2 regions of the Alteromonas sp. DYW1 genome follow, and region 1 is predicted to be linked to the other one. Evidence: predicted binding sites of a transcription regulator. Region 1 holds the regulator's gene; the other holds the start of a gene.
What was found. Region 1 encodes FNR, which switches genes on or off when oxygen is low (the NO sensors DNR and NnrR bind a similar motif). Its sites were predicted from a motif close to TTGATCTAGATCAA; they were not measured.
Positions count from the first base shown of each region.

Region 2: a site for FNR is predicted at 1,412-1,425, ahead of AC121Z_RS16870 (cytochrome ubiquinol oxidase subunit I). Genes of this name have one in related genera too.

Region 1 covers NZ_CM186038.1:1,867,973-1,878,369, forward strand. Annotated here, with positions in the region: gene AC121Z_RS08285 (DUF2189 domain-containing protein) at 1-602, shown strand, start outside; gene AC121Z_RS08290 (glucosaminidase domain-containing protein) at 617-1,405, shown strand; gene AC121Z_RS08295 (DUF2987 domain-containing protein) at 1,402-2,043, shown strand; gene rssA (patatin-like phospholipase RssA) at 2,047-2,946, opposite strand; gene ttcA (tRNA 2-thiocytidine(32) synthetase TtcA) at 2,961-3,872, opposite strand; gene uspE (universal stress protein UspE) at 3,975-4,904, opposite strand; gene fnr (fumarate/nitrate reduction transcriptional regulator Fnr) at 5,003-5,752, opposite strand; gene AC121Z_RS08320 (sulfite exporter TauE/SafE family protein) at 5,783-6,454, opposite strand; gene ccoS (cbb3-type cytochrome oxidase assembly protein CcoS) at 6,447-6,650, opposite strand; gene AC121Z_RS08330 (heavy metal translocating P-type ATPase) at 6,652-9,054, opposite strand; gene AC121Z_RS08335 (FixH family protein) at 9,057-9,551, opposite strand; gene ccoP (cytochrome-c oxidase, cbb3-type subunit III) at 9,617-10,397, opposite strand, start outside.
Region 2 covers NZ_CM186038.1:3,707,766-3,718,162, forward strand. Annotated here, with positions in the region: gene AC121Z_RS16860 (NAD(P)/FAD-dependent oxidoreductase) at 1-515, shown strand, start outside; gene AC121Z_RS16865 (Tll0287-like domain-containing protein) at 520-1,137, shown strand; gene AC121Z_RS16870 (cytochrome ubiquinol oxidase subunit I) at 1,521-3,113, shown strand; gene cydB (cytochrome d ubiquinol oxidase subunit II) at 3,110-4,246, shown strand; gene cydX (cytochrome bd-I oxidase subunit CydX) at 4,258-4,368, shown strand; gene AC121Z_RS16885 (ABC transporter ATP-binding protein/permease) at 4,368-5,960, shown strand; gene AC121Z_RS16890 (ATP-binding cassette domain-containing protein) at 5,957-7,540, shown strand; gene AC121Z_RS16895 (MBL fold metallo-hydrolase) at 7,527-8,222, shown strand; gene AC121Z_RS16900 (Na+/H+ antiporter subunit G) at 8,247-8,636, opposite strand; gene AC121Z_RS16905 (K+/H+ antiporter subunit F) at 8,645-8,914, opposite strand; gene AC121Z_RS16910 (Na+/H+ antiporter subunit E) at 8,908-9,408, opposite strand; gene AC121Z_RS16915 (monovalent cation/H+ antiporter subunit D) at 9,408-10,397, opposite strand, start outside.

The sequences.
Region 1 (10,397 bases):
CTGGATTAATTGTCGTGAGTATTATATTCGGGGCTGTTTTTCTATTGCTTGGGTTGTTAGATGTGCCATTGGAAAACTTTATGGCAATGTCCCAAACCCAATCGGCCATTGTCGATATTGTTTTAGTGTTAATTATTTCGCCTTTGATGGCGGGTTTGATGATGATGGGTATCAGTGCAGCCCGGCACAAGCGAGTAGAGACCAGTGATCTTTTTAATTGGCTATCCATAACAATCGTATTAGCGTTAGGATCGCTAATAGCATCAATTTTGGTACAAATAGGTATGGTGTTGTTCGTATTACCCGGCATATATCTTGGTATCGTAACGACCTTTACGTTGCCTTTGATCGCCGATAAAAGTTTAACCGCGATCAGTGCGATCATCCTGTCAGTACGCGTTGCCAGTAAATATATTATTCAAATGACGATTTTTTTTGTTATTTCTATCGCGTTATTTGTATTTGCGGCGTTTACGTTTGGTATTGCACTTGTCTGGGTTTTTCCGCTGTATTTTAACGCGAAGGGGATACTTTACGATGCCTTATTTGGTGATGAACAAGAAGAGGCGTCAATTTCTTCTACAACAACATTTAATGCATAGCTCCTGAGGCTCCTATGAATATAAAACAATTGCTATGGTGGTTATTTGTCGCTGGGGTAGTTGGGTTTGCATTTCTTTATCCATTGATTAAAAAGCCGGAGCCGTTAGTACCAGAGCCCCCAGTTACGCCGCGAGAAAGCGCTGTGCCAATGCCCGATTTTTCTCAATATGATCAAATAAGTGATAAAAAGTCTGCATTTTTCGCGTATTTACTACCCGAAGTAGAACGTCAAAACGAATATATCATCGGTTTACGTTTAAAAATTAAAGCCATGTCTGACGAATTTGCGCAAAGTGGGCAGCTATCGCCGGCCGATATTTCCCGTCTGCACTGGTTAGCAAAAGAATATAAAATCGACAGCAAACTGAGCATAGCTGAGCAACTGTCCCTATTGCTGCGCCGGGTTGATGTGATACCCGCTGACCTTGTTTTGGTGCAAGCCGCGAATGAGAGTGCATGGGGCACTTCCAGGTTTGCGCGCCAAGGATATAATTTCTTTGGTTTGTGGTGTTTTAGACCAAACTGTGGCTTTGTTCCCCGGCAACGCAATGACGGAGCAATTCACGAAGTAGCCAAGTTTCGCAACATTGCCCATGCGACATATACCTACATGCGTAATTTGAATCGGCATGATGCCTATAAGGCACTGCGCGATATTCGTTATCGTCTGCGGCAAAATCAACGCCCGCTAACGGGCGAAGCATTAAGTGAAGGGCTAATGCAGTACTCAGAGCGCGGCGAAGATTACATTGAAGAGTTACAACAAATGATTAGAGTGAATAGGGAATACTTATCCTTATGAAGTATACAGGACTGAGCCTACTAATTAGCACTGCACTGATTTGTCAGTCGGCAATTGCTGAGACAATAGAAGTCGATTATAAGGGCTTTTATAGCCACGTTAAAAAGCTTAGCGGTGAAGACACCCAGGCACTGCAATTTGCGTTCGGGTTTCAGCATGTAACCGAGGGTAGGTTGTGTAACTTATCCTCGGCTGCGATTGTCACGCAAAAGCAAACCATTCCCTTATCCATTACGTCGGAAAACCGCTTTACGGTGCCCTCAGAAAGAGCACTGAATATGGCCGGGGCTAAGTTAGAAATTGAGACTTCTGACAAAGCTAATCAGTGCGATATGTCAGTACAATTAGAAACAAAGCCCGAATACTTGAAATACTACTACAGCAACGAGGATCTACAATTTATCTACGACCAGTACGCTGCCTTTTTTAATGAAATGGGGAGTTTTCTTTCGTTTATGATGCCCCAAGTGGATGGCCTAACCTTTCATTTCGCCGACCAAGAACTGGATCGTCAATTAAAGGACGCCCCTGCGATCGTCAATGGTATGTTGCAGATACCAGGCAGTTGGTTAGCTGAACGTGAAGCCCTGGCGTTACCAATCAAACCGGTAAGAATTACTGCCCGTACCCATCGCTAATAATCAGTTATTCATGTTCAACTGATAACGAATTTGCTGTGCCAGGCGCTGTACGCTCTCTTCGCCGCGTTTAGCCAACTCAGAAGCTCGGTGAAACTCTAGCAACCCCACATCGCGCAATTGCGGTTCAATAAGTATATCGGGTGGGTCGCCGGCAAGGCGGGAACGTGTCACGCGTGCCTGCAATATTTCTAACGAGCTACTCATGACGCCCATGATCCCCGGCATGGATTTTTTCTCTTCTTTGGGGCCAGGAGAAAACCATTGACGCAGTAAAGACGGTTTGGAATTTAGAAATTCATCAGTTTTACGTTGAATCTTCTCATGTTCAATACTGTTTTGCTCTAAAACCTGAGGGCGGAAATCGGCACTAAGATTAGCTGCAATTACGAAATCGGCACCCAACTGGCGGCATAAATTAACGGGTACCGGATTCACTACCGCGCCATCAACTAAATATCGCTCGCCATGTTCAACGGGGGCAAATAATCCAGGGATGGCACACGACGCGCGGATGCTATCACCAATTTCTCCTGAGTTAAAAACCACCTCTCGACCACTGTATAGATCGGTAGCAACTGCAGCAAAAGGCTTCTTCATCAACTCAAAAGATTCGGCGCATAAATCATCGGCGAGTTTATCAAATACTTTCTGGCCCGATGCAATTCCGCCGCGACGGATGCCAACGCCTAATAACGCAAAGACCTGCCATTCAGTCAGTGAGTCGGCCCATTCTTCAAGTTCCAGTAATTTACCACTTGCATAGGCCGCGCCTACGTATGCGCCGATTGAGCAACCGGCGACGATATCAATATTGATACCCATTTTTTCTAACGCTTTGATAATCCCTATGTGGGTCCATCCGCGAGCCGCGCCAGCGCCAAGAGCTAGGCCAATTTTCATAGATAACGTCCTTTCTAACTTAATGAAATTATTTGCGGTTGCGCGTTGTCATCAGTGGACGTATCAATGTAGTTGGGTTGATCGAAACCAGTATCTCCATCGATGACAGGTTCGTTTGTTGTCGATACGCTCTTGAAATCAAACAGTTGACCATCGGCTAAATGCGACGGTACAACATTTTGCATGGCTCTAAACATTGACTCAATGCGTCCAGGAAAGCGGCGATTCCAATCTTGTAGCATAAGCTTTATATTTTTGCGTTGCAGGTTTTCCTGCGAGCCGCAAAGGTTGCACGGAATGATCGGGAATTTGACCGCGTCACTATAACGTTGAATATCTTTCTCAGCGCAATAGGCCAGTGGGCGAATAACAATATGTTCACCATTGTCACTGACTAATTTAGGCGGCATTGCTTTTAACTTGCCACCGTGAAACATGTTGAGAAATAGGGTTTCGAGCATATCATCACGGTGATGCCCCAATGCTATTTTGGTTGCGCCAATCTCTTTTGCCGTCCGATATAAAATGCCGCGTCTTAACCGAGAGCACAATGAACACGTCGTTTTTCCTGCAGGGATTTTATCGGTTACGATACTGTATGTATCTTCTTCAACGATCTGAAAGTTAACGCCCAGTTCGCTGAGATAATTTGGCAGAACATGCTCTGGGAAGCCGGGTTGCTTTTGATCAAGATTAATCGCGGTAACAGAAAAGTCGATAGGCGCAATACCACGTAAAAAAAGCAATATATCCAATAAGGTATAGCTATCTTTGCCGCCTGAAAGGCAGACCATTACGTGATCACCATCCTCAATCATATTGAAATCAGCAATTGCCTTACCAACATTCCGGCGCAGGCGCTTCTGCAGCTTATTAAGATTGTACTGATGCTTACTATCAGCTTTACTGATGACACTTGAACTCATGGCTAGCTTATATTGGTTACGACAAAGCGTTATTGTAATCGTTATAGATACAGTAAAAAACCACGAACCCTAGTTTTTAGCACTTTATTTTCGGTGCCTGACTTAACCATGAACAGGGCTATGAAATCCCGCAGGCTTAATCGCCAAAACATCACAATTGAGACGATCAATGACTTGTTCAGCGGTATTTCCTATCAGGGCTGCAGATAACCCCGCGCGCCCAACGGTGCCGATAACGACTAATTCAGCATCCAGAGAGTTAGCTTGTTTTGGGACTGCAACTTCTGGTAGGCCCTGAATAACATGACATTGAACTAAAGGCACGGCGTTCGCTGTGGCGAACTTATGCATCTCGTTTTGATGATGGCGCTTTACGTTTTCGTTATAGCCGTGAGGATCGAATTCAGGCATCTCAATGGCCAAATTCACAATCGTACCTGGAAACGCATTTACAAGGTGCAGTGTTGCATCTAATGTGTCGGCGCAGGCTTTTGCACATTCAACCACATGTTGATTTAGTTCTGCATGCACTTCATCTTCAGTACCGACATTTATACTGGCCAAAATATTACCGTTGGCGGGCCATGCGTGCTGCTTTACCATAAGCACTGGCGTAGGGCACTTACGCAAAAGGTGCCAATCTGTAGGCGTGAATATCAAAGAGGCAAAGTCATCATGGCTGGAAGCAGCTTTAATTAATAAATCCGCATCAACCGCTAAAACGGTGCGGATAGCTGACTCATAGAGCGATTTGTCCCATACCACCTTAGCGTGCGCCGATACATCACTCGGAACATACTCCGCAATTAGCGACTGCAGCCATTCATTGCGATCTGCCAAGACAGCCTTGCGCATGGCATCACGCTCATCCAATGACAACATTGTTGTCAATTCGTAAGACAGGTCATAAATGCAAAGAAATACGGTTATTTCAGCGCCAGTTTTGGCAGCAAGTTCAACGGCTCTCGCGAGTGCGATTTGCTTTTCGAGATCAGGATCGATAACGACGAATAAATGTTGATAGTGTTGCATTGCGTATTCCCATGGTTACTTTAGTCCAAGTGTAACGGGTCAATGAGAATACGCTAGTGTCCCCTGTTGAGTTAGATCAAAGGAACCATATTCAGGCGTTAATTTTCGATTGTACAGGTCGGAATTTCGGTTGTATGGAGCTTTTCTGCCATCCTGTCAAAATCCAAAATTGTAATCAATTTACCGTCAACAGCGATGATCCCATCTTTTTGAAATCGAGTTAACAAGCGACTGATAGTTTCTACAGTTAGGCCCAAATAATTTCCGATTTCGTTGCGCGTCATCGTGAGATTAAATTGCTTAGGTGAAAACCCTCGCTCTTCAAAGCGTTTCGATAAATGCGCAATGAAGTGCATCAAGCGTTCTTCCGCCGTGCGTTTATTCAATAACATCATTTGATCATGATCGTGTTTAATCTCAGCACTCATAAAACTCATGATCTGCTTGCGGAGCTTAGGAAACTTAGCAGACATTTCGTCTAATGTTTCGTAGGGAAGCTCGCACACCATGGCAGTTTCTAATGCTTGGCAGTAACTCGAATGGCGACTATCACGCAATGCATCAAAACCTATAATATCGCCCGGAAAGTGGAAGCCAATGACTTGTTCTTCACCGTCTGCATCACTAATAAACGATTTAAAGGAACCCGAACGAACCGCGTAAAGGGATTGAAATTTATCGCCTGCTTGGATCAACTTATCGTTTTTGTGAAGGGGTTTTTTACGTTCGATAATTTCATCGAGCGAACCCATTTCTTCTTCATTTAGCGACACTGGTAAACACAAATGACTAAAGCTGCAGGTTTGGCAGTGTATAGAAAGGTCTCCACGACCGAGTTTATTGTGCATGAATGCACCTTTGCATTGCTGAAATTACTCTCACGTTATAAGCGTTACACCCTGAAAAATCAAGTACAACCCATAGCCTATTAGTGTGATTGCAATGAATGTTCGAGCTTGTTGACTTCGCGCTAACTGTGTTAACCGCGCCCCTCCAAGGCTCACGGCCAGCATAAGAGGCAATGTACCTAATCCAAAGAACAACATAACTAACGAACCTGTCACAGGATCACCAGCAGCCATACTCCAACTTAGCGTCGAATACACCAACCCACACGGTAACCAACCCCAAACACCACCATACAGGAATGCGTGTAGAGGGTGCTTGAATGGAATTAATGACTTAGCGACGGGCTGTATTCGCCGCCAAAGCTTACCGCCTTGACGTTCGAAGTAGTGCAGTACGCTAAACCAATTCGCTATATGGCCCCCCAGTAATAACAACATAATGCCACTTAATATTGTCAGTACTGAGACTCCATTGAAGAAACTTGAATGGCTGACGATGGTCCCTAGCAGGCCGGCGCAAAAACCTGCTAGGGCATAACTTGTAATGCGGCCGAGGTGGTAAGCACTAGCGTAAATCCACGGTTTACCTTGAGCCGGAACTGCTGACTGTAGGGCAACCGTTATACCACCGCACATACCTACACAATGCACACCGCCTGCAATGCCAATAAGCCATGCAGCAAGCAAACTTATTTCAGTCACGACGATTGTCTAATTCCTGTTGGCGGGCTTTAGCCAATGATTTTTCTTCAGGGGGTAAATCATCATCAAACAAAATGCTATAGCCTTGCCGATCGAGATCATCGAACTGATTACTTTTTACCGCCCAAAAAAATACCGCAATGGCAATCGCAACAATGATAATTGCGATAGGGATTAGGACATAAATGATACTCATCTTAACCTGCTTTATACCGAAGTAAGCGCGTAGAGTTTACTACTACGATTATTGAACTCAAGGACATACCCAAGGCCGCCATCCAGGGAGCTAACACTCCTGATACCGCAAACGGCAAAATCAAAAAATTATATCCCAATGACCACGCCATGTTTTGTTTAATGGTTACTTGCGTTTGTTTGGCGACATCAATCAGCGCTGGAATAACGGTAATACTTTCATTAAGCAGTACCACGTCAGCAGAACTTTTCGCGAGATCAGAGGCATTCCCAACCGCAACGGAAATATCCGCTTTTGCTAGCACTGGTGCATCATTAACTCCGTCGCCAACCATCATCACTGAATGTCCTTGTGCTTGATAGTTTTCAACGAATGTAAGCTTTTGTTGTGGTGACTGTTGAGCAAAAAAATCGGTGATATCAAGCTTGTTTGCGACTAATTTAACATTCGCCTGCGTATCACCACTGAGTAATACTTTGCCAAATGGAATACGTTTTAATGTAGCGTCAACATTGTCCTTTAACGTATCGTTTAGCCAAAAAATTGCAATCAGACCATCATCAGATGCTAACCAGACATTCGCTTTCTCGCTATCAGTGATCGAATGAACGTCATTTTGAGTTGGCAAATTATCAGTGACAAAGGCTTTGCTGCCTATCCGATAATTGTAACCGTTGATCGTACCTATGATCCCTTGACCAATCGTAATTGAGATATCACTAGCCGGCAGCGTTGCTACGTCGGCAAAAGCTTGGGCAATTGGATGTTCAGAACGAGCTTCTAATGAAGCCGCAATTATTAGCGGATCAGGACCAGCATAAGCGGGTGCTATCCAATGCTTATGCAAAGAAAACTTACCTTCAGTGAGGGTGCCGGTTTTATCTAAAATAATGGTATCCAATGTATTTATTTGTTCTAGTGCATCAGCGCGTTTAAGTACTACTCCGGCTTTGTTTAAACGCGCCATTGCGCAAGTTAGTGCGGAGGGTGTTGCCAATCCTAAAGCACAGGGACAGGTCGCCACCAACACAGCAATCGTAATCCAGAACGCATTGTCGCTGCCCATCCATGTCCAGAAGCCAAACGTAAGCGCTGATATGATCAGTACTGCGCTTACAAAATAGCGCGAGAAACGATCGGCAATATGCGCAATGCGCGGTTTCGTGGCCAATGCAGCTTCTTGCATAAGAACAATTTGGTTAACTAAAGCATCTTTTAGTTTGCTGGTTACGCGAATGCTAAGACTGCCACTTTGATTCACTGTTCCGCCATAAACATGTGTCCCTTTTACTTTGTGAGCAGGTTCAAACTCACCGTTAAGCATCGATTCATTAACTTGACTTTCGCCGTCTATAACGGTGCCGTCAACGGGAATAACTTCGCCGGGTTTTACTAATACAATTTGCCCAGGAACAAGTAACTTAGCTAACACCGATTGCTGTTCACCGTCGGTAAGAACCGTTGCAGAAACCGGCATATACTGCAGCATGTTGGCAGAGATAAGTGCAGCCTTATGTCGGGCTCGATGCTCAAGAAAGCGACTGAGTAGAAGAAAGAAAACAAACATGCAGATCGACTCAAAGTACACGTCACCGACTTCTAAAATCGTGGCTTTGATACCAGCAATGTAAGTACCGAAAATTGCTAGTGTAACGGGAACATCCATATTTACGCTGCGCATAGCGACTGCCTTGGCGGCACTTATATAGAATATACTGCCGGAATACAGCACAACCGGCGTGGTTAAAACTAAACTGACCCAATAAAAGTACTGTCGGGTTTCGTGATCGATGTTGCCAAATAGATCAAAGTAAAGACCAGTCATGAGCATCATCACCTGCATAGTCATGATCCCAGCCAGTCCAACTTTTTTTAACAGTGATTTCTGTTCAGCGCGAAACAAAGCCTCGTGCTTATCGGGTTGAAACGGTGATGCGCGGTATCCAATTTTATGAAAATTGGCAATTATAGTACTCAGTGAAATTGCACTTGGGTCCCAATCTACTAGTGCTCGTCGTGTCGAAACGTTAACCGAGATTTGGGTAATGCCCTTCGTTTTGGCCATTTGTTTTTCGATTAACCATCCACAAGCAGCACAATTAATACCTTCAACGGTTAACTGTATTTGCTTTGCGTCACGCTTGTCGTGAACAAACTCTTCTTGTACTTCTGGTGCGTCAAAAAGTGATAGTTTGTCGAGTGTTTCTGCATAGAACTCATCACCTTTAGCCGCTGGTTCAGTGCGTATCGCGTAATAATCTTCTAGTCCATTATCAACAATCGATTGCGCCACGGCCTGACAGCCAGGGCAACACATTGCCTGCGATTCGCCTGCGATAATAACGGTATATTTCGCTCCATCGAGATTGGGAAGCCCACAATGAAAGCAGGGGGGAGATGTTATACTCAAGGGGCGAACCGTATTGGTTTAGATTGAGGTAAAGCAAGAACTTGTTGGAGTTTCCATGCTTCATCTAATGGCAATAGCGTTACCCGCCATTTCCCATCCAATGCTTGCTCAGTATGACCACGGTAAACCCCCTTGGCGTCTGCGGCCAACAAAATATTGATATCTCGATCTTTTAAGGTTACGTGATAAAGCGATAACTGGAGCGCCTCGTTTGAACGTGGTGTGCCTGATATAAAGCGCAACGCGATCGCACCGTCAGATGAAAAGCTTAACTCTGTTACGATGTTTAGGTCTTTAGCGGTTTGAATTTTATCCAAACGTGCGTTGATAGCGCGACCTTCTTTATAGTAATCATCCACTACCAGACTGTCGGTTGTGTTAGTGGCTAAATGAAGGACGAAAAAGCCGACGATAAAAGAGGAAAGTGGTACGGCTATCAAAAACCATGGCCAAAACTGTTTGTACCATGGGGTGACTGTTGCTTCGCTCATTACTAATTAAGATCCTATATAAAAAAGCCCCGCGTAAACGGGGCTATGATGACACTAATTACGGACTAATTCGATAAGCTATAAACGTACGTTGCAACAACGTGGATCTTATCTTCGCCCAACGTTTTAGCAAACGAAGGCATCATACCATTACGACCGTAATTTAAAGTTTCTGTGACTGCGCGTTCGCTACCACCATACAACCAAATATTATCAGTTAGATTAGGTGCGCCAATCATCTGATTGCCTTTACCGTCCATGCCATGACATGCAGCACATGCAGCAAACCGGACCTTACCTGCGTCTTTCAGCGACTGATCAACTTCACGGCCACTTAAACTTAGCGTGTAGGCAACCACTTCCTTAATACCTTGCTCACCAAATGGAGCCAACCAGCCTGGCATCGCGCCTTGGCGACCATTGATTAAAGTTTCTTTGATTTTATCGCCGCTACCACCATACAGCCAATCATTGTCAGTCAGGTTAGGGAAGCCACCATTTTGACCACGGGCATCTGAACCATGGCATTGTGCACAGTTTTGCAAGAATAGGCGTTGGCCTACTTTCACCGCTTCTTCATTTTTCACTAACTCTTCAACGGGTACCTTAGCGTATTCCGCAAAGATTGGATCGAAACGCTCGCTAGCAAATTTGATTTCGCGGTCATATTGAACAAGCGCATTATTTTCAATGGCTGCTTGTTGCTTTGCCTTTGATTCCTCAAGGGTTAATACGCCTTGATTTGAGCTAGTCCAGCCTAGTAAACCTTTATAACTGCCAAGGCCAGGGTAGAGCACTAAGTAAACTAATCCCCATACAATGACGATATAAAAGAGAATGGTCCAC
Region 2 (10,397 bases), 1.8 Mb from region 1:
TTAACCACTCCATGCTTATTCCTCCTTTTGCTGGTATTGATGCCGTCGCGAATGTTGAAGGATTATGTAACCCCAAAGGATTTGTGATCACCGATGAATTTCAGCGCAATCCAACCTACCCCAATATATTTTCTGGTGGCGTATGTGTGGCTATTCCGCCAGTTGAGCCCACGCCCGTACCAACAGGGACACCCAAAACAGGCTATATGATCGAGACCATGATGACCGCAATTGCGCACAACTTAAAATCCATCATTGTCGATAACGAAGAACCTGCAAGCAAAGGTACGTGGCATGCCATATGCCTTGCTGACATGGGTGACACAGGCGCTGCATTTGTGGCTATGCCACAAATACCCCCACGGAATATTACGTGGTTTAAGAAAGGTAAATGGGTGCATTTAGCTAAAATTGCCTTTGAAAAGTATTTTATGCGTAAAATGAAAACCGGTACCAGTGAACCTGTATATGAAAAATATGTACTTAAAGCCTTGGGTATTGAGCGTTTGGAGTAAGCCGTTGAATAGCTCAAAATACTGCACTTTCGCGACATTAATACTAGCCATCAGCGCCTACCCGCTAGTGGCTGCTGAGACGGTGGGGACTCCTATAACAAAAGCTCCCGGTTCTGCCGCACAGCAGCAAGCACTGGAACGCGCTGCCGACGAAAAAATTAATCAATTCTCCTCGGCTCTGAAGACTGCACTCATGAGTGCGGTAAAGCAAGGCGGGTTTTCAGCTGCCGTAGAGGTTTGCAATGATCAAGCGCCTGATATTGCTGCCGAACTCTCAGCCGACGGATGGAACTTGCGTCGAACGAGTTTGAAAACGCGTAATGCCGACAACCAACCCGACGACTGGGAAGCCGTAGGTTTGGCGCTATTTGCGCAGCAAATGCAAAACGGAGTGGCGTTCACACAATTACAGCGTAGCGAGTTAACACCTGACGGCTTTCGATTTATGCGAGCCATCCCAACCACCCAGCTCTGCTTAGCCTGCCACGGCAGTAACATAGAACCGAATCTAGCCGCTCAGATCAAGACCTTGTACCCAAACGATCAAGCGACTGGATTCTCAATGGGTGACATTCGTGGCGCATTCTCGTTGACCAAAACACCACCAGCAAAAGAAGATTAATCGTGTAAGCAAGCGAACATGGACTATCGCTTGCTTTGTTCCTTTGTTCCTTTGTTCCTTTGTTCCTTTGTTCCTTTGTTCCTTTGTTCCTTTGTTCCTTTGTTCCTTTGTTCCTTTGTTCCTTTGTTCCTTTGTTCCTTTGTTACCAAAAGTGTCATTATTCCAAAAATTAACCTCAACTCAATTCTCGCTGTCATAACTGACATTACTGACACAGGCTTTCGCCAAATTTGACTGTAGCTTTCCTTAATCAGCGCAAAACCAGCCCATTGAATTGATCACGATCAACTTTTTTGCTGAATTCCGCTAATTGCAGGGTTGGCACGTTGGATGCAGCTCAAGGGTGTATTTAATCAGCGCTCTGCGTTATCAGGAGAAACCATATGAACGAGACGCTAGTCGAGTTGTCGCGTTGGCAATTTGCCATGACCGCGATGTTCCACTTCATATTTGTGCCACTGACCTTGGGTCTGACTTTTATGTTGGCCATTATGGAGTCGGTTTATGTCATGACGGGCAAAGAAATCTACAAACAAATGACCAAATTCTGGGGCAAGTTGTTTGGGATAAACTTTGCGATTGGGGTTGCCACCGGTCTGACGATGGAATTTCAATTTGGAATGAATTGGTCCTACTACTCCCACTATGTTGGCGATATTTTTGGTGCACCACTCGCAATTGAAGGTTTGATGGCGTTCTTCCTTGAATCAACCTTTGTCGGACTGTTCTTTTTTGGCTGGGATAAAATGTCAAAAGTGAAGCACCTGATGACCACTTGGTTGGTTGCGCTTGGCTCAAATTTCTCGGCATTGTGGATCTTAATTGCCAATGGCTGGATGCAGTATCCAGTGGGAGCTGAGTTCAATTTCGAATCAATGCGTATGGAAATGACTAGCTTCGCTGAGGTAATGTTTAATCCTGTTGCACAAGTAAAATTTGTGCACACCGTTTCCGCGGGTTATGTCACTGCCGCAGTCTTTGTACTTGCGATATCGTCTTATTATTTATTAAAGGGTAAAGACATTGCCTTTGCGCGTCGTTCATTTGCCATTGCCGCTAGCTTTGGCTTGGCGTCCATACTGTCCGTAATTGTACTCGGCGACGAGAGTGGTTATGAACTCGGCGATGTACAGAAGGTAAAACTTGCTGCCGTCGAGGCTGAGTATGAAACCCATCCGGCACCAGCGCCATTTACGGTTTTTGGGATCCCTAATGACGAAACCGAACAAGTCGATTATGCCATCCAGATCCCTTATGCCATGGGCATTATTGCAACCCGTTCTTTAGATGAAGAAGTTACTGGCTTAAAAGATCACAAAATCGAACATAGAGAACGCATTTTATCAGGCATTCAAGCCTATGCTGTGCTTGATGTGGTGCGCAGTGGTGAAGCGACAGCCGCACAGTTAGCGCAATTTGAAGCGCATAAGGATGATCTCGGTTTTGCCATGCTACTTGAACCGTTTGCAGAGGATATTACTAACCCCAGTGAAACGGCGCTGGCGCAAGCCGTGGAGTATAGCGTTCCTGCGGTGGCACCATTGTTCTGGAGTTTCCGCATCATGGTAGCATCAGGTGTCGCCATGTTGCTGTTATTTTTGTGTGCTTTTTACTACTCAACTAAACACCAGATTACGAAACCTCGTTGGCTGCTTAAGGCCGCGGTGTGGAGTTTACCGCTCCCATGGATTGCCTCTGAAGCGGGCTGGTTTGTTGCAGAGTATGGTCGTCAGCCTTGGTCCATTGCAGAAATATTGCCCGTGCACACTGCAGTATCAAACCTCTCTGTCAGTGATGTCGTGATCACTATGGTGGCCTATTCCACCTTTTACACGCTCATGTTTATCGCCGCATTTTATTTAATGCAAAAGTATGCTCGCAAAGGCCCTTCGGCAACGTTTGCAGAACAAGAACAGCTACTTGCACAACTTTCTGTCGGCACTGTGGATGCCGAACCTAAAGGAGCTCACTCATGATTGACTATGAAATGTTACGCCTCATTTGGTGGGTACTGGTTGGCGTATTGCTGATTGGCTTTGCGGTAACCGACGGGTTTGACTTAGGCGTAGGCGCACTGCTGACCTTGGTGGGAAAAACGGATGAAGATCGGCGGGTGATGATCAACACTATCGGTCCACATTGGGATGGTAACCAAGTTTGGTTTATCACCGCTGGTGGCGCCATATTTGCGGCTTGGCCATTAATTTATGCAACCGCTTTTTCGGGCTTCTATCTGGCCTTGGCACTCACCTTAATCGCGCTATGGATGCGTCCATTAGGGTTTGATTATCGCAGTAAACTACCGCATAAAAAGTGGCGTTTAATGTGGGACTGGGCACTGTTTGCTGGGGGTATCATACCAGCTCTTATTTTCGGTGTTGCCTTTGGTAACTTATTACTCGGAGTACCCTTTGAGCTCGACGATACCTTAAAGGCGACGTATACCGGCAGCTTTTTTGGTCTCTTGACACCATTCGCCTTACTCACTGGCTTGGTTTCTGTGTTTATGCTGCTCAACCATGGGGCTACTTGGTTACAGCTAAAAACAGACTCACACCTGTATGACCGCGCGCGCAAAGTTTCTGTCGTGCTGTCAGTCGCTACCGCAGGCTTGTTTATTCTTGCTGGATTGATTCTAAACTTTGCTGTAGACGGCTACGTGATAACCTCTACAGTCGATCCACTCGCCACCAGCAATCCGTTGACAAAAACGGTAGAAATCGTCAGTGGCGCTTGGTTAAGCAACTATGCGACTTATCCTTGGATGCTAAGCGCCCCAATCATCGGTATTGGTGCTGCCATTGTTTGTGCAAACGCGTCATATTCGGGTAAGAGTGGCCTCGCATTTACTGCTAGTGCGCTCACCATAACCGGCATTATCCTCACCGCCGGCTTTTCGATGTTCCCATTTTTGATGCCCAGCAGCACTATGCCAGCAGCAAGTTTAACGGTTTGGGATGCGACGTCATCACTGTTGACTCTTAATACCATGTTTATTGTAGCTTGTATCTTTGTACCCATTGTCCTTGCCTACACCATCTATGGTTTCTGGGTGATGCGTGGACGTATAAAACAGGCTGACCTCAATCAATCACACACAATTTATTAAGGAGAATTATTATGTGGTATTTCACCTGGATACTAGGCGTATTATTGGCCTGCTCGTTCGGCATCATAAACGCCATGTGGTTAGAATCCACCGAAGATATGGATAGAACGGACGAAGCGTAATGACAGCGACAAACTCCGCCATATCAGACTGGTTAAGCACTGAAGCTAAACCCTTACGTCGCAAGCAACTTGTAGTATTGGCTATACGCCTTGTGCAACTGCTCGCGCAAATTATGAGTTTCAGTGTTTTTGCCAGTCTTATGGCAGAGGTTATTGTGTTTGAGCGCAGCATCACGGGGCAGCAGGTGCTTCCCTTGATAATTAGCGGTACAACCTGGGCACTAACATCTTACGCTGCTGATAGGTTTGCTTTTGCTCTACAATGGCAAAGCATTCAAAGTATGGAGAAACGTCTCAACCGAGCGCTATTACAGCAACAAACAGCGCTCACACGTCGGTTCAGCGCAACATTTTGGCAGCAACTGGTAATGACTAACATTCCTGATGTCGCTGAATACTTTACGCAATATTGTATTCAAAAATGGCTTGCCGCAATTGCTCCTGTACTTGTCATTCTGATTTTAATACCCGTCAACTATGTGGTTGCTTTGACCTTGTTAATGACGTTTCCAATTATCCCATTGTTCATGATTTTAGTTGGCAAACACGCGGCGCAACTGCATCGCCGACACTTTATCGCACTTGAACGTTTAGGCGACCTTTTTAGCGACCGTCTTAAAGCGCTTCCACTATTGACCGCGACCAATCAGCATGCAACACAGCAAGCTCGACTCGCCGACGCAAGCGATATCGTCAACCGCAAAACCATGCAGGTCGTCAGAGTGGCTTTTTTATCCAACACCGTACTGGATTTCTTCGCTACGATTGCGATCGCATTAATCGCTGTGTTTATCGGTTTTAGCCTGCTAGGAGAAATCAGCATTGGTCCAGAAATAAACTTTTCGCAGGGCCTTTTCATGTTACTCGTAGCGCCGTTACTTTTTTCAGAATTAAAGGCCTTAGGTCGCTATTATCACCAGAAAGCAAAAGCCGAAGCCGGCGCAGAACGGCTACATCAAGTCCTTGGTGATACTCAAGAGTCCTATTTCGTGACCCGCTTCGAGGGTGTCACTTGGCTCAACTATCAAGTCGCCAAGCCTCGCTTACACGCAAACAAAATCACGCTCAGTAAGGGTGATTGGATCTTACTCAGTGGTGACTCTGGTAGCGGTAAAACAGCATTAATGGAGGCACTCATGAGTTTTCGTCAAGCTTCTCACGCCTTTCCGGTTCGACCATTCATGCTCGGACAGCAAGCAACCATTCTTGATGCATCCTTGGCGCACAACTTATGTTTAGGCAAGGACAGCATTTCGACTGCACAAATGCTTAATGCTTTGAGCGCAGTTCAGTTAGATAACTGGTTCGCGCGTCTCCCGCAAGGGTTAGATACCGAGCTTGGTGATCACCCGCCATTATCCGGTGGCGAAGCGCACCGTCTAGCATTGGCCCGCGTATTGTTGCATGAGCCAGACATAGTATTACTGGATGAGCCCACAGCTCATCTTACCCATGAACAACACCTTGCACTTGCACAACTGCTCCGCCAGAAGCTGCATGATAAGACTGTTATTTGGGCTTCACACAAACCAATTCCAACGTCATGGTTCAGTCAACATTGGCAAATTGCAGACGGCGAGATCCACTCATGATATGCGAGCGTCAACGTCCAACCCAGGCCTCGTTAGTTGGCAGTTTGCTGCTAGCTATATTGCATTATAGCGCTGGTATAGCCATTTTATTGCTGGCTTCATGGTTTATCGCAGCCTGTGCTATTGCTGGGGTAAATTTTAATTATGTATTACCTGCCGTCGTCATTCGTGCACTTGCGCTGCTGCGTATCGGCAGTGGCTACTTTAGTCTACTCGTTGGCCATCATGACTTGCTGCTCCGCCTCGCCAACCTCCGAGACAGGCTATTTGCTGCGCTAGAAGGTCAAACAGAGGTTATACGCAGCGAAGCTCTCGACGCTATGAATCACAACAGCGAGCGCGTTGCTGCCGTATGGATGGCTTTCGTTGCACAAAATAGTGGAATTCTGTTTTCGCTAACACTACTGAATGTTATCAGTCTATTTTACATACCAGCATTATCACTCATTGTGCTGTATTTCAGTGTTAGCTTTTTTATCCTGTATGCCTTACTGCTCGTCAGCTTGTTGGGCACTGCAGCGAAAATTGTCGCCTTACAACGGGACCAACAGCTTAATATTCATCAGCACATTGAATCAGCGAGCCTATGGCATATGCAAGCTGCAGGGCAGGTGAATATGCCATCGCTAAATCCCGTAAGGCACGCGCTCAATCTGCAACACAGACGTATCAAACTCATGTCGCTTATATTGCTGCTACTGAGTATCACTTCAATTAGTGTGCTGTTCACTCACTACAGCCACACTATGCTAGGCAATGCCATGTTTATTATTGTTCCAATGGTATTACTCGGCGTTAATGACTGGCTCACTCCCAGTTTGCCCAGTCAGCAAACCCTATTGGAATATGTTCAGGCCAAACGCTCACTCAATGCACAATTAACCAATCATCAGCGCGTTCCGCGACTTGATAATCCTGTTCACGCAATTGACTTAACGCATTTTAAAGCCAGTAAAACGCAAATGCCGACAGTATCGACTTACTTTGCCCCATGCAGCTTAAATGTGATAGTGGGCAGCTCCGGTACAGGCAAATCTAGACTCCTTCAAGCTATCGCAGGGCTCATTCCATCAACCGGCACGCGATCGTTGTGTTCTGCTACAGAATCAGGGCAACAAGAGAGCCTGCCGCAGGGGGTATTAAACAACATATTGTATGTAGAGCAATTTCCTTATTGTCTATCTGACACACTGCTTGCCAATCTGCAGATAGCTAATCAGCAGGCAAGTCAAACGCAAGTAAAACAAGCGTTGCGCAATGTAGGATTGGCCTATCTTGACGATTGTAATGAATGGCTAGGCGATGCAGGTAGAACACTATCCGGCGGCGAGAAAAAGCGGCTCGGAATAGCCCGAGCACTGCTAAGCGACGCTGCTGTCATTTTAATCGACGAACCTTTCGAGGGCTTGGATGCAAAGAATACATCACGAATTGCCGAGCAAATCAGCTTGCTCGCTCAAACCAAAACGGTTGTGCTCAGCACCCACATTGTTCCATCCGAGCTGGTAGTCGATTCACTCGTCTCACTGGATACATTATCAAGTGTCCAGCAGCAAGTTGAACATTATGACGGCGCTTAGTGTTAAACCTTTTATCAATCCGCAGACACGCACTGTCAGCTACATCATTAGTGACAACGCATCAAAATTCGCCGCAGCGATCGACCCAACATTCACGCTAAACTCTAGCGGCAATGTGGATTGTTCGCCGGTAGAGGCGCTGGTCCACTACATCAACGCGCAACAATTAACGCTGCAATGGATTCTGGAAACCCATACTCAGCCCAATCACTATAGTGCGAGTCATTTCCTAAAGCACCGCTGCAACGGCGAAATAGGGATCAGTAAGGCTATCCTAAGGGTACCAACCTCACAAGCATCCTATCGCTTAGTCGAGGGGGAGGTTGTGCGCAGCACGCAAGGATATGATTATCTTTTTGATGATGGCGAAGTCATTAATTTAGGACACATACCTGTTTTAGTTATGCTCACACCTGGCCTTTCGCTGGCTTCCGCGTGCTACCAAATTGGTGACATCATGTTCACTGGCGCTGCTTTTTTGTCCATCACAAAAGCGTGCGGTGAAAACCTCGTGATTGACCTGAATGGGATTGGTCGGCAATCATTACAGAAATTATTGCGCAACCGCGCAACCGTGCGCCTCTTTAATGGCTTCACCCGCACTCCGTCTGAAACCAACCTAGCTGATTGGGAGAGCTCTATCTATAGAGAAAGACACCGACTGTTGCGCGCACCAAGATAAGCCGGGTTGATGATATCACTGGCCTTAACTTTCTGTTTGCTCATCTTTTGGCGAGGCCTCTGGCGCTTTTTGCTCACGCGCAGTGAGGACATGGTGCGTATTTTTGGTGCGCGCCATAGTGCCAACCTGGAGGTGCATCGCGGCCTTGGCTAGAATGTGCGCTGTTACTGGCGCCGTAATCACTAAGAATAGAGTGATTAGGAGTTCTTTGATGCTTACATAACCTTGGGTAAAGGCCATATACACCAACGAGCCCAGCAAAATCCCACCCAAGCCCAAGGTTGTCGCTTTAGTGGGTGCGTGCAAGCGAACATACAAATCCTGCAAACGCAGCAAACCAATAGAGCCGACCAACACGAATATGCCGCCTAGCAACAATAGTATTGAAATAATTAGCTCAGCAGTAAAACTCATATTCTGTCCTATTCAATAATGTCGCCACGCAACAAATATTTGCCAAACGCCACGCTACTGACAAAGCCAAGCATGGCAATCAACAATGCTGCTTCAAAGTACAAGGCAGTGCGGTTGTAGATCCCATACAATAAAATCAATGCGATACTGTTTATGTACATAGTGTCCAAAGCCAATATGCGGTCGACAATGTGGGGGCCAATCAGCAATCGCCACAAATTCAATATCAATGCGACACAGAGCATGATAGCAACGATGATTACGGTGATATCTAGCATCCGAAAATCTCCTTCACGCGCGCTTCATAACGCTGTTTGATAAAATCGATGACCTTTTGTTCATTGGCGGGCATGTTCAGCACATGCACATACAGCCATTTTCGGTCACTTGAGATGTCACAGCTGACTGTGCCCGGCGTCATCGTGACCGTGCTAGCCAGTATGGTCACCGGAAAGACATCAGGTAAATCTAACGGAACCGCAACAAAGCCCGGCTTTATTTTACGCATCGGCCCTAAAACCAACACGGCGACTTCAAGATTCGCTACCACGATGTCTTTCAATACCAGCAATACATAGCTGATTACCTTTAGCGGCTTTTTTATGGCAGGTTGAGGTACCCGTAGCGGTTCGCATAAAAGCGGAATTGCTATCGCTAATGCAGCGCCCAGCAGCCAATGGCCCGGACTCATGCTGGAGTTGATCATCAGCCAAACCACTAGCAACATGATACTGTGTAGCGGCATGGGCAGTAACTTTGCCAAGCTATGCATCATAAACCTCCCCGCAAATTCATCACATCCAATAACCCATTGAGATTGTGCAGTTGCTCAGCCGCTGCTCGAGTATATTGGATAACGCTGTCGCCAAATACAACCAACACCGGTGAAGCGACCAGTAATAATACGGTGGCTGCGATTTGCCACGCTGAGGCCCCGTCGGACTCGCTAGGACCGCTATTGGGTGCATAGCGCCAGAACAAGGTTGTTCCTGCTCGCGAAAAGGCGACGATCGTTACTAAGCTGGAGATCAGAATAATCGACCAGACCCAGAGACGCGCAGTACCGTCGGTGACCGCCTGCAGGATCATTAATTTACCCAGAAAACCGGAAAAAGGCGGTAGTCCAGCAACTGTTAAGGCGGCGACAAAAAAGCCAATTCCCAGCAAGGTTTGTTGTTTTAACTTACGCGCAATAACAAAACGGTCAAACGCCTTACCACGTTGCTCACCAATCATGTCGGCAATTAAAAACAAAACACCGGTGATCAGCGTACTATGCACAAGGTAGTATAAACCCGCTGCAGTCGCCTCAGGCGTTCTCAACGCAAAGGTCACTAGCAATGTGCCCACTGATACAATGACTAAGTTGCCTGCCAACATCCGCAAACTTGGACTCGCCAGGGCACCAATGGTGCCAACGATAATTGAACTCAACGCCAACACCCATATCCATGGCTCGACCATATTCGCTAATTCACCCGCTTGCTCGCCAAAAATAACGGTATAAACCCGAAAGATGCAGTACACACCGACTTTAGTCATAATCGCAAACAGCGCCGCAACTGGAGCACTCGCAGCCTCATAGGTTCTAGGCAGGTAGAAATGTAATGGCAGCATGGCGGCTTTAAGACCAAACACGACGAGCAATAAGCTCCCACCCACTTGCGCAATTATCGCCTGACTGTCACTTAATTGGGCAACACGCTGCGACATATCTGCAATATTGAGTGTACCGGTGGTGCCATACAGGGTACCCAAGGC